4 regions of the Bacillus songklensis genome follow, and region 1 is predicted to be linked to each of the others. Evidence: riboswitches for the same ligand, from Rfam matches in the RefSeq annotation. Region 1 holds a riboswitch; each other region holds the start of a gene.
The links. Region 1 has a riboswitch for cyclic di-GMP ahead of ACFOU2_RS12885 (anti-repressor SinI family protein). Riboswitches for the same ligand answer to the same signal wherever they lie in the genome.
Positions count from the first base shown of each region.

Region 2: linked by a shared signal. The riboswitch ahead of ACFOU2_RS01980 (diguanylate cyclase domain-containing protein) and the one ahead of ACFOU2_RS12885 (anti-repressor SinI family protein) in region 1 are both predicted to bind cyclic di-GMP.
Region 3: linked by a shared signal. The riboswitch ahead of ACFOU2_RS16380 (sodium-dependent transporter) and the one ahead of ACFOU2_RS12885 (anti-repressor SinI family protein) in region 1 are both predicted to bind cyclic di-GMP.
Region 4: linked by a shared signal. The riboswitch ahead of ACFOU2_RS10120 (PAS domain-containing protein) and the one ahead of ACFOU2_RS12885 (anti-repressor SinI family protein) in region 1 are both predicted to bind cyclic di-GMP.

Region 1 is NZ_JBHRZT010000052.1:313,538-316,840, reverse strand. Features, by position in the region: partial or broken gene queF (preQ(1) synthase) at 1-22, shown strand, start outside; gene ACFOU2_RS12895 (oxidoreductase) at 208-888, shown strand; gene ACFOU2_RS12890 (hypothetical protein) at 993-1,199, opposite strand; cyclic di-GMP riboswitch class I at 1,670-1,760, shown strand; gene ACFOU2_RS12885 (anti-repressor SinI family protein) at 1,789-1,917, shown strand; gene ACFOU2_RS12880 (helix-turn-helix domain-containing protein) at 2,016-2,354, shown strand; gene ACFOU2_RS12875 (magnesium transporter CorA family protein) at 2,761-3,303, shown strand, end outside.
Region 2 is NZ_JBHRZT010000009.1:76-3,378, forward strand. Features, by position in the region: partial or broken gene ACFOU2_RS01975 (hypothetical protein) at 1-431, shown strand, start outside; cyclic di-GMP riboswitch class I at 1,026-1,108, shown strand; gene ACFOU2_RS01980 (diguanylate cyclase domain-containing protein) at 1,092-2,207, shown strand; gene ACFOU2_RS01985 (YppG family protein) at 3,202-3,303, shown strand, end outside.
Region 3 is NZ_JBHRZT010000067.1:232,955-236,257, reverse strand. Features, by position in the region: gene ACFOU2_RS16385 (pyridoxal phosphate-dependent decarboxylase family protein) at 1-766, opposite strand, end outside; gene ACFOU2_RS16380 (sodium-dependent transporter) at 816-2,183, opposite strand; cyclic di-GMP riboswitch class I at 2,346-2,432, opposite strand; partial or broken gene ACFOU2_RS16375 (IS630 family transposase) at 2,649-3,303, shown strand, end outside.
Region 4 is NZ_JBHRZT010000043.1:95,322-98,624, reverse strand. Features, by position in the region: gene ACFOU2_RS10125 (putative bifunctional diguanylate cyclase/phosphodiesterase) at 1-962, shown strand, start outside; cyclic di-GMP riboswitch class I at 1,238-1,322, shown strand; gene ACFOU2_RS10120 (PAS domain-containing protein) at 1,336-2,436, shown strand; gene ACFOU2_RS10115 (diguanylate cyclase domain-containing protein) at 2,402-3,022, shown strand; gene ACFOU2_RS10110 (cation:proton antiporter) at 3,235-3,303, shown strand, end outside.

The DNA.
Region 1 (3,303 bases):
TGAAAAGATCGATAATCGATAATAAGAGAAATGGAATGAACTTGTTCAAGCGGACAAGATGTTGGAACTTTGGACGTCATAGGAGAGAGTGAAACAGCTGGGGGGCTTAGCCCGCGGAACTAGGCATCATTCATTCAGATAAGAAAAATGGGTCGCAGAATATAACCTGTTTTCAGGTTTGACAACTTAGTTAAGAGGGTGAAAAACATGTCGCAAAAATCGGCAGTTTTGCTTGGTGCAACTGGTCTTGTCGGTCGAGAGCTGCTCAGCTTGCTGCTTCAAAGCAACGTGTACAGCCAAGTCACGATTTTGGTCCGCAACAAGCTGTTGATTCAGCACGAAAAGCTGAGGCAAGTTGAAATTAATTTTGATGAGCTCCATAAATACGAAGATGAATTTAATGTAGATGATGTATTTTGCTGTCTTGGAACGACGATGAAGAAAGCAAAAACAAAAGCAAACTTTTTAAAAGTGGACTATGAGTATCCGCTGGCAGCTGCCAAGCTTGCCGAAAAGAAAAGGGCCCGCAACTTTTTAACGATTACCGCAATCGGTGCGGATCTTCGTTCGCCGATCTTCTACAATAAGGTAAAAGGTCAAACGGAAGAAGATATTTGTAACTTGTACATTCGTTCCACTCACTTCTTTCGCCCGTCCTTACTACTTGGGCAGCGCAGTGAGTTTCGTCTAGGTGAGAAAATCGGTGAATATGTATTAAAAAGCATATCCCTTTGTCTTATCGGGAAATGGCGTAAATTCAAGCCAATCAAAGCAGAGAACGTAGCAAAAGCAATGCTGGAAGCAGCGCTTGAAGAACGTTCAGGTGTTCATGTTCACGAAAGTGATGTCATTTATTACGGAAACTGTCAAGGTGCCGTCACAAACTAATAAAAAAGGGTTCGTTTCCGCTGAAACGAACCCTTTTTCACTAGATAAGAAAGTATAGATTCCACTTCTACGTTTAGAAACTTATAAATACTTAAAGCGATGGCTTAATCGCCGCCGCCACCGCTGTCACCGCCGCCGCTGTCAGAATTGCTCCAGCTTGAGAACGAGGAATCATTATCATTATCTTTTTCGTATGTAAAGGGAGTAAAAGAACTCGAAGAATTGTAAGAGCGGTGATTTCGCTTTTTACCGCCTGCAAAGGCTGTTGCTAAAAAGATGAAAAAAAATAAAACAAGAAACACCAATTCCACCGAAACCGCTCCTTTCTTTTAAAAATATATTCGGCATAGGACCGAGATGCTCCCATGCTTGTTTTTATTGTCTCATTAATCGATATATTGTTCAATGGTCGATTATTAGACATATTAGAGCGGATTTTATTTCCTTGAAGAAACATTTTTGAATAGAGTAAATATAATAAAGTAAAAAGACAAGGGGGTATTTCGAATGAAATGGCTTTCTTCTCAACAAAAAGTACAACAATATGCCTTTTTGTTTTATAAAATAGGTATTATTACCCAACAGCAAAAAGATCAGATTATCAAAAAATGAAGATATAATCAAAATTATGTAGGAAATTGTTTCTTAATATTTGTAAAATTCAATAAAATACTGACAGCCTTCAACATAATTTCGGACTGGTTTACATTATACTTATGTTCATAGTGTTAATGTCACAGGAACATCGTTGTAGGGATTTGTGTAATCATCATCTCATCTTCTTCAGTAAGGGCATACTTATTGAAAAATAAGGACGCAAAGTCACGGGTCTAAAGTTGGAGGATCCCAATCATGACGGCTGGGCTGCCTGAGATACAAAATGTATTTTAGGAGGAAACCATGGTTACAAAGGAAAATAGAATACACGTGCTATTGGATGAAGAATGGATTGATTTAGTTTTAGAAGCATTGGACAGCGGCATATCAGAAGAGGATATTAAAGCATTTCTCACCAGCCACAGCCGGTAGGAGTAGTCGGAAAATTTTTGTTTTTGCATGGATGTTATTAACGATGGCATATTTGGTATGTTATGATAAGGGAGGTAAGAGAAAGAGAGGGTGTAAATATGATCGGTCAACGTATTAAACAATTACGTTTGCAAAAACAGTTATCACTATCCGAACTAGCAGAAAAAGCAGGTGTCGCAAAGTCATATTTAAGCTCGATTGAACGCAATCTTCAATCAAATCCTTCTGTCCAGTTTTTAGAAAAAATTTCAGCGGTGTTGGATATTTCTGTCCAGTCATTAATTAACGAAGAAGAATCCTCGTCCGTCTACGAACAACTTGATTCTGAATGGGCGAACCTAGTGCGCGAAGCGATGGAATCAGGCGTATCCAAAGAAGAGTTTCGTCAATTTTTGGAGTTTAACAAGTGGAAATTGAAACAGGATAAAGGGAAGTAGCGTTTATGGGGGCATAAACGCTTTTGCTTTTTTATAGGATAAAACATACTAAAATAAGTAGAAACGCCCATGTTCTGTACAAACATCATGGGTGTTTTTGAATACAAAGAATAAAAACGATTTCTTTTGTTTACCTTCTGTAATTTTTTTAAAATGCAGCCCGATTGCTGTTTTTCCCTGTATACAAACGAAAGGATAAGCGTTATGATAGAAGTTGTGAGTAAATGAAAGAAGAGGAGTTGATATCGGTTGAGTAGCCAAAATTCCAGTGATCCTGGGCCAAGTATGAACATAGAGGGAGTCAGGATGTCACTTTTATCAGATTGTATGATTACCGATAACTGTATCAGCTTCTTTGATAGAGAGGTATGCTGACTTTCTCTTTGAAAAGGAGGAGGTTTGACACATGCTGAACATTTACTTAACGGATTTAAATGGAAGGCTCCATGAGCAGGAGGAAATCACGAAAGGCTCCTGGGTGAGCATGATCTCACCAACGGAAGAAGAAATTCGACGTGTTACCAATCATTTGAATTTGCCGCTGGACTTTATTAAAGACCCGCTCGATGATGATGAGCGTTCAAGGATCGAAGAGGAAGACGGCAATGTGTTGATTATCGTTGACTATCCGTCTATTTCATATGACAGCAACCAGTCCTCTGTTTATGAAACCATTCCATTTGGTATCATTATTACACCGGATTGTTTCGTGACGGTTTGCCTGGAAGATAATCCGATTTTACACCATTTTTTAAACCGAAAAGTCCGGGGGTTTTTCACCTATAAAAAGACACGTTTTGCCCTGCAAATTTTAAATGTCATTTCGATGTATTATTTGCGCTATTTAAAGCAAATTAACCGAAAAACAAACGAAATCGAAAAAGAATTGCATCAATCGATGAAAAACAAAGAACTTTATGCATTTTTAGCGATTGAAAAGAGTTTAGTT
Region 2 (3,303 bases), on a different contig from region 1:
GCTTCATTGCGGAAGGGTTCAACCGTAATCTAACCGCAGTGGAGATTGAGGAAGGTCTAAGCCTTATGGCTGTAAGGAATATAGAAATTGAGGAAGAAACCGCAGTGACAACCGCAGTAGCGCAGCAGCAGTCTAATCAACAGGCGATTTCTGTTCAGGTGGAGGTGGGTGAACAGTTCCAAGAACTTATGAAGCAAACCCAGGTTGCTATGCAGATAATGGCTCAACAAAAAGAAGAAATTATGGAGCTGCGGAAGGCTGTTGCGGAACTGCGGAACCAGCAAGATAAGCAAAAAGAGTATATCGATTATCGATTAGAAAAGCGTGATGGTGAGTTAGTGAACGCGATGAAAGAGATGATGGAAATGAAAAAACAAGTTGCTGTACTTGAGGAACAGAAGGGCCAAAAGAAATGGTGGAGGTTTTGGTGACTCCTATTTGGGTGAGCTTGGAGGGAGGAAAAGAGGGAGAGAACAGGCTATAAGGCGGCTTGTTTTTCGTGCTATGCTGTTGGTTCGACCGAGACAGAGGGGAAAATCCTATTTGGTATGAGTTCTCGGTCGGCGTCAGCCAGGTAGCACGAAAAATTTTTAAAATCAAGGGCGACCGGAGGGAGTTCATATACCCTTGATTTTGAAAACCAATTCAGTTATTTAGGTTACAAAAGTAAGATAAATAATTGAAAATAGATCTGTAAATTATACTGTAAATAAAAGAGAACACTTTTTCTAATTTATTTACGGTGTTTTTGCGCTTAAAATCCCCCGATGCTTGCGAATACGGTTCTTTTAAGAATTCCGCAAACAACAGAAGACCTCACCCCATCCTCTTATAAGGATGGGGTGAGGTCTTCTGTTACTGCATTTAAAAGGAGCCTTGGTAAGGAGGCGAGGGATAGTGAAAAGACGATGACAAGTTATCTTTTCGACCTGATGGAGTAGGATAACACAATAACAGATATATTAATAATCTTTAGTTGTCGTTTTTTGTCGAATAGTGTAAAATTGCTAGGCTGAAACTACATCCACGAAAAATGGCAAACTTATCGAAAGATAAGGACGCAAAGCTACAGGTCTAAGGCAATTGCTATGATGGCTGAGCTGCCGAAAGGAGAAGTTAATAAAATGAAGTTAAATCATAAAATCAGAATGAGTCTGATTTTTATGTTATTTACTATTGCTGTTTATTATAAGGATGAATCAATTCTTAAACTGCTTGGGTTACATATTAATGGTGTGGAGGAAGAGATCTTTGATGATATAACCTTATTTATTTTGCTCTTACTCTTCTTTAATGTTTTTTTCTTGCAAGAAAAGGTATCGAAGTATCTTCAGAAGAGCCGCGAGCAATACCGATGTTTAATTGGACATTCTGCTCAGCCAATATTTGTCCGTTCTGAAGGTGAATTTATCTTTGTCAATCGTGCTTGTGCTAATCTTTTAGGAGCTTCTCATTTTCAAGAACTCCTTGAGAAGCCCTGGATGGATATTATTCATCCCGATTCTATAGAAACTGTAAAAGAAGTATTATTGAGACAACAGAAAGACAAGGACGAAGTTTCAAAGTATGAACTGAAAGTAATTAGATTTGATGGAAAAATCATTCATGTCGAGGTTATTTCGACTCCTATTGAGTACATGGGAAAAGATGCAAGAGAATTAGTTGTACTGGACATAACTCAAAGGAAACAACATGAAGAACTCATGAATCATTTAATCTACCATGATCAATTGACTGGTTTGCCGAATCGGCGATTTTTTCAAGAAACCTTGAATCAGAAATTAGATCAGTTTAAAAGTGAGAAACTTTTAGCTGTTATGTTTATCGATTTAGACGGTTTCAAAAATGTAAATGATACTTTCGGTCATGAAATAGGCGATCAATTGCTACAAGAGGTGGCCAAACGTTTAAATAATTCTGTTCGTGACAGGGATATGGCTGCACGATTGGCAGGTGATGAATTTACAGTAATACTGCCTGAAATTACACGAGAAGACGTTGTTCAAGTTGCCGAAAGAGTATTAGAAGAATTGCGATTACCTGTTATCTTGAAAAAAAATTCGGTAAAAGTTACGTCAAGTATCGGAATCGTTTTTTATCCCCATCATGGGGATAATGTAGAAACCTTATTGAAACATGCTGATCAAGCTATGTATCAAGCTAAAAAGCAAGGGAAAAACAATTATCTAATTTATACTGGTGAGTAGATTCTTTTTTCATAAAAGGTTTAGAGTTTTAGAAAATGTTATTTTGATAAATTTGTTTTTAATATATGTATTAGAGATTGCATAAAACCACCCCTTTTTATACAGCTGCCAGGCTTCTTGAGAAGCTGAAAACGTTGATTCATCAACGATGTATAAAAAGATGCATAAATAATAAAAATAGACAAGCCAAAACCCCTTGGGCGCCAAGGGGTTTGTTTTGGTGCAGGTTCCGGTAAGAATGGTTATGTAAACTAAAAATGTATGGGATATACATGAGAGAAAACGAAAAAACTACCTCGAGGATCAAGAGGTAGTTTTTTCATAGATTAGGTATAGAACTAAGGATTTTGTTACCGGGTGATGTCTCGCGGCGTCTTTTGTATTTTGTTCAAGGTGTTTGGATGTTATTCCCTTTATTTGTTTTGTGATAAGAAATCATGATAAAAATGCATTTATAAGGAGCAAACTAAGTAATGTTGAAAATTCTCCGTAGCTTTACACTTTTTTATCTTTTAAAAAAAGAGGACTAGTTCTAGTCCTCTTTACAAATTCGACTTTTGAAAAGATCTATAACTAATGGAATGGAATGGCACTTTATTTCTTTATTTAGCGGCATAAAGGGCTCTAACGAAGGTGGAGGTGCTTTTTTTACCTAGCCGCAGTTATAATATGTTGTCTGGAATTAAATTGAAGATTGTATATGATATTTTTTTCAATACAACATGATAATTATCATGTTGTATTGAAAAAAATACCTAATAAAAAGCGAACTTCTTGTTTATGAAGGAGGTTCGCTTTTTATTAGGTAAATATGTATTCAATCACATACATAAATTTATGTATGATTGCTTTTTTATGTATAGGAATAGTAATTATGTGTTTTTAGGGATATGTACCTTTCCTTAAAGGTTCAACTTTTCATATATCTATTAGAGAAGAGATATGTAACTCAAAGGAGGTTTTGAATTTGCTGCCTAGAAGACCACAACGACCCATGCACCCCTTTTTTTCTCCTAGCCCATTACGACGCCCCCCAATAAAGCAAAATAAGCAAGATTTCATGTCTCATTTTCGTACATCAGAAGGAAATTTAGAT
Region 3 (3,303 bases), on a different contig from region 1:
CAATTCCAAAGGTGTCTGTTGTTCCCATAGTCGCAAGGATATACGCCGGTATTCCACCTTCAGAAATAACTTTCTCCATTTTCATTTTCAGATCTTCTAAATTCATGGAATGGTCATCATTTACCTCCACACGAATCATGTTGTTTACACCTATACCTGTTGCTTCCACTGATTTATAAAGACTGTAATGAGATAATTCGGAACAGAAACAAAATATGTTGTTAGGAACCCCTTCTTTATTTGATTCCGGAAATTGACGAGCAACCGCAAGTCGTAATGAATTAAAGACCGCTCCTTGTCCTCCCCATGTTGTATATCCAGCACTTGTATTTTGGTCATACCCTACAATTTTGGATAACATACTAGTCACCATAATTTCCGCTTTAGCTGCACCTGAGCCTTCAACATCCCAAAGGGCATTCCCATTTAACAGAACCATTACTAAGTTCCCTAAAATACTAGCTATATTCGGTAGCGGAGCTGCATTTGCTACATAGTTACTATTAACAAATCGTTGTCCTTTTGCAAGATCGATTAGTTCCGTAATTGTAACTTCCATCGGTAACCCTTTTCTCGGTACATTTGACTCTTCGATAATACGATTATAATAATCTTTAGTATAATTAGGCATTTGCCCCAAAGTTAATTTTGAGGGGTCTTTTAATTCATCAATATTAGTGAAAATAGTGTTTATGTATCCTAATATTTTTTCTCTTTGTTCCACATTTCCATCAGCACTAGGGAATAATTGTTGAAGTTGATTCATTGTTGTCATTTGATAATCCTCCAAATTTCAATGCTTATTTTTTTACGTATTATTTAATAAAGCTTACTATCCATTCTAATGCACCTAATACATCTAGAAAAACGACAGTTATAGCAATCGGTGTAACGTATTTCAGTAAATAAAACCATATATTAAAGAACACTTTCCCCACTTTCGAACCTTGCTGTAATTCTTCTAATAAGCCGGTTTTTGAAACCTTAGTGGTAACAAATATAGAAATAGCCAACGCTCCTAAAGGCATTAAAACATTACTTACAGCGAAGTCTACCAAGTCAAAAAATGTCTTATCAACTATTTTAAAATCAGCCATTACCCCATAAGATAAACATGAAGGAATTCCTACAATAAAGATTAATCCTCCGATTATCCAAGTGTATTTCTTGCGATTTTCATTTGTATTTTTCGTTAAAGCAGATACTGCAATTTCTATCATAGAGAAGGCAGAAGTTAATGCTGCGAATAAAAATAATACTAAGAAAGCAATAAAGAAAACAATTCCAAATGGCATTTGAGTAAATACTGCCGGTAAGACCGAAAAGATTAAAACTGGTCCTGCATCTACCTCTAAACCAAAAGAGAATACTCCCGGAAAAATAGCTAATCCCGCTAACAGAGCTATCAAAAGGTTCATAATAACAATTGATAAAGCCGATTTAGGTAAGTCCTGTGTTTTAGGAAGATAAGAACTATAAGTTACCATTACAGAAACTCCTAAAGAAAGTGAAAAAAATGCTTGACCTAAAGCAAAGAGAATACTTTCAGAAGTCATTTCCGTAAAGTCTGGTACTAGAAGAAATTTAACTCCTTCCATTGCTCCGTTTAGACTTAATGAACGAATTACTAGAATAATAAAAAGAATAAATAAAGCAGGCATCATAATTTTACTTGCTTTCTCTATCCCTTGTTGAATCCCCTTTGCTACAACAATAATCGTTATCAAAAGAAAAACTAATTGTCCTAACAGTGTAGATACAGGATCAGCGATAATTATTCCGAATAGCTGACCATACTCAGCTTGTGATAGTCCATTTAAACTACCAGTGGATGCTTTAATTAAATAAAGGATAATCCATCCACCTATCACACTATAGAATGATAAAACTAAGAAACAAGAAAATACACCTATTTTTCCTGTTATATGCCATAATGTATTGGGTGCTAATTTTTTATATGTCGTAATAGCGTCACTTTGCGAGCGGCGACCAATTACGAATTCACCTACTAAAAGCGGATAACCTAATAATAGAGTGAAAAGTAAAAATACAAGAAAAAACGCTCCCCCACCACTCGTACCAGCTACATACGGAAATTTCCAAATGGCCCCTAATCCAATAGCCGAACCAGCAGCTGCTAAAATAAATCCTAGTTTTGATTTCCATTGTTCTTGTTGTGACATTTTTTACATTCCTTTCTGTTCTTAGATGACTGAAAGATTATAATAATAAAAATTTAATTTTGATATTAAAAAACCCCACCAAAAAGATTGGTGGGCATATATAAACAAAGGGGTATGTTACTAAACTGAAAATTACCCTCTTATCTTATATATCCAATCCTTTTCGGTAACCCGGCGATCCTAGCCAAAATAAGCCTTAGACCCGTAGCTTTGCGTCCTTATCTTTCGACAAGTTTGCCATTATCGAAGGTGTTTCTATCTTTAACATCGTAATTAAATAGGTTTTATTTACTAGTAATTTATACCTGTGATATATTAACTCCTTTATTTTAACTTGTAAATATAGTTCTATAAAAATTTATTTTTGGTGCAAAAATATTTACTATATAAGTTGAATTAAAGGATTACAGCCCATCTCCGTCGAAGTATACGTATAACATTTACCAATGAACGGAGAGAAATCCCATGACTGATTCACGTCAACATGAAATTCAAACCCTGCTTGCATCGATGAAAACCACGAAAGATAAACGAATGTATAAACGTTATCAAACCATCTACTTCTACTTACAGGGCTATTCTAAAAAAGAAATCACGAACATGATCGGTCGTTCTGAAAAAACCATCTATAATTATGTGAATGCCTATGAGGAAAAAGGGCTGGACGGCTTAATCATGGGACAATCACCGGGGGCACCTCGTAAATTAACCCCTGAACAAGAACAGGAATTAATTCAAGTCATCACAACCAAACTGCCAGTCGATGTTGGTTTTCCAGCTAAACATAATTGGACCTTGGCGATCATCGCTTCTTTTATCAAAAGAGAATGGAACCAAACCTATACTCTTCGTGGGGTATCCCGACTTTTGTATGATTTAGGTCTCCGTTATACGAAACCCACTTATACGCTGGCAACAGCTGACCCGGTAAAACAAAAAGAGTTTGTAGAAGAGATCTTTCCTGCCTATAAAAAAACTTCTGAATGAGGAAATCGATCATCTTCTGTTTCAGGACGAGTCCATGATCCGCGATTATCAAGCTCTCGGGCATACATGGTTTTTAAAAGGGAAGCAGCGAATCATTCCCACTTACGGAAAGCATCAAGGTGTCAAACTTATT
Region 4 (3,303 bases), on a different contig from region 1:
CATTTTTATTGGGGAATGAATTTTTCTACACTTCTCCAAGTATTGGGATTAGCTTATATCCGGTAGATGGCACTGATGCGGAAACGTTGGTGAAAGCTGCCGACCAGGCGATGTATAGTGCTAAAGAACGAGGAAAAAATACGTTTCATTTTTATACAGCTGATTCCCATAAAAACCATTATAGAAAAATGAGATTAGAACAGGGGCTACGCAAAGCGATTGATTGTAACGAGTTGATCCTTCATTACCAACCCCAAGTGAATATACGAACAGGTGAAATCACCGGAGTGGAAGCTTTAATAAGATGGAACCATCCAGAATTAGGACTGATTTCACCGATGGAGTTTATTCCATTGGCAGAGGAATACGGCATGATTATCCCGATAGGAAACTGGGTTCTTGAAACGGCATGCAAACAAAGCCAATTATGGCGCCAAGAAGGAATGCCGTCTTTACGCATGGCTGTTAATATTTCGGTTGCCCAGTTTAAATCTCCGTATTTTACCAGAAAGGTAAAACGAATTTTAGAGGAAACAGGGATGGATCCCCGATTGCTTGAGTTGGAAATTACGGAATCAATCATGCAAGATATAAAAGAATCTACCTATATCATTAATGAACTAAGAGCATTGGGAGTGAATGTTTCCATCGATGACTTTGGAACAGGCTACTCTTCGTTAAGTGTTCTGAACCATTTACCCGTTAATAAGATAAAGATTGATCGATCTTTTATAAAAGACGTCACTAGCCAACCCCATACAACCTCCATTGTACAAAAGATTATTGAAATGGGGAAAGATTTAAGTTTTTTAATTATTGCGGAAGGAGTGGAAACGGAGCAGCAAGTGTCCTTTTTGCAAGGAATTCACTGTGATGAAGCTCAAGGCTACTTCTTTAGTCCGCCATTGCCAGCTCATGAAATGGAGCAGATGCTTAAAAAACCTGCCTTATTAAATTGTTAAAGAAAAGGTTCTGGTTCAAACCTCCAATGTTGTCAAAATACGCATAAAAATATAGTGTAAATACCGAACGTTATAGATGGTTTTCATCGTAAAAGTTCACCATAAAGGATTTAACTGCGAATAAAACGGACGCATTTATTAGTTAATGTTCATTTAGATTTTGCTATCTGATTCTTTTTGCACCAGAACCACATTGATATTTACTTTTAGGTAGAATTGGGATGAAAAAAGTTATTTCAATCCATGAATTAGGTATGCTAAGGCGAAGAATACCTACCGAAAAATGGCAAACCTGAACGAAAGTCAGGGACGCAAAGCCACAGGTCTAAGGCGAATTATTATGAAAGCTGGGTTGCCGAAGGAGAAAATAAAAATGAATTTGTTATTGAGTGAATCATCCATTGAAGTCTATAAATCTATCATTGAATATCATCCTGATGCGATTTTTGTTCTCTCCGTGGATGGAAAAGTCATGGAAGTGAATCAAGTGGTAACAAAGATATTTGGATACTCGCAGGAAGAAGTTCAAGGAATCCATTATCAAGATATCATCGTTCCTGAACATGTAGAAGCAACCAATCGGTATTTTGCACAAACGTTACAAGGAACTCCTTGTGAGTATGAAACGCAGGCTATTCATAAAAGTGGAGAAATTATCGATTTGCAGGTAAAGAACGTACCTTTGATGGTCAGCGGTGAAATTGTCGGTATTTTTGGTGTGGCGAAAGACGTGACAGAGCTGCATAAAACAAAAGCATCTTTAAACCAGATGGAAGAAAGGGTAAAAGCCCTTTTCAACTCCACTGGTGATGCTATCGACATCTTGGATTTGGATGGGAATGTCCTGGATGTAAACCCTGCATTTGAAGAAATCTATGGATGGAAACGTGAGGAGTTAATTGGAAATCGATTACCCATTATCCCCTCCTATCGGTTCTCTCAACAAGACGACATGGTGGAACAAGTGAAATTAGGTAAACATATCAAAGGATTTGAAACGACTTGTATCAAAAAGGATGGGACACCCGTTGAGGTGAGCTTAACCCTCTCCCCGATTCGAGATGCGAACGGGAACATTGTGGGAATTTCGGGTATTACCAGAGATATTACCAAACAAAAACAATTGGAACTATCATTAAAAGAAAGTGAAGAGCGTTATCGAAGATTAGTAGAACTGTCTCCTGAACCCATCATCGTTTATCAAAATGGACGAATCCAATATGCCAATCCATCTTGTATCAAACTGATAGGAGTATCGTCATTAGAAGAGTTGATAGGTAAATCCATTATGGATTATTTTCATCCTGATTCCGTTCGTTTGATTGAACATCGAATCAAGCAAGTAGAAAGAATAGGCATGGTTGTTGCTCCTACGGAAGAAAAATTAGTACGTTTGGATGGGACTGTGATTGATTTAGAAGTAACAGGAATCACCATGGATATGGTTCGAGGCGAAAGCAACTCCTGTTTTTGATGAAGAAGGTGATTTTAAGCATTTTCTTGTGGTATCAAGAGAAATTACAGAAAGAAAAATGTATGAAGAAAAACTAACCCACATGGCGTATCATGATGCGTTGACGGGTTTACCGAATCGGAGACTATTTAAAGAACGATTGAAACAATCCATCAAAGAGGCAGAGCGATATAGGCGTAAGATGGCAGTCATGTATATGGATATGGATATGGATAACTTCAAAGACATCAATGATACCTTGGGTCACGATGTAGGGGATGAACTTCTCGAGCAATTCTCCAAGAGGATACAAAGTTGTCTTCGAGAAAGCGATACCTTTGCACGACAAGGTGGAGATGAATTTACTATCCTTCTTCCTAATATTCAGGGAGAGGAGGAGGATTTACAAATAGCTGAACGAATTCTTACATCTCTTCAGGAACCTTGGAACCTTGGAGAATATAGCTTCCAAACCACTTCCAGTATCGGAATTGCCTTTTATCCTAAAGATGGAATTACAAAGAATGAACTGATGAAATATGCGGATATCGCTTTATACGAAGCGAAGAAGAATGGAAGAAACAATTTTAAAACTTATAAATTATAATGAGTAGATAGTAAAACTATAATAAAATGAAACCTTTTAGACTTTTAATCGTATATAAAATAAGAAATAAACAGATGCCTTATCATATCGAGAATCATTTTACTTTTTGGAGGAGCCTGTCACCAAGGGATACGTATGTCCTTATGGTGACAGGCTCTTTTTTCATTTTTTAGCTTGAAACACATTATAAAATAGAGAAAGGTGGTATTTAGGTGTTAATACTTCAATTAGCCATTATTTTAATTGCCTCTAAAATTGCAGGAGACATAAGCGTAAGATTG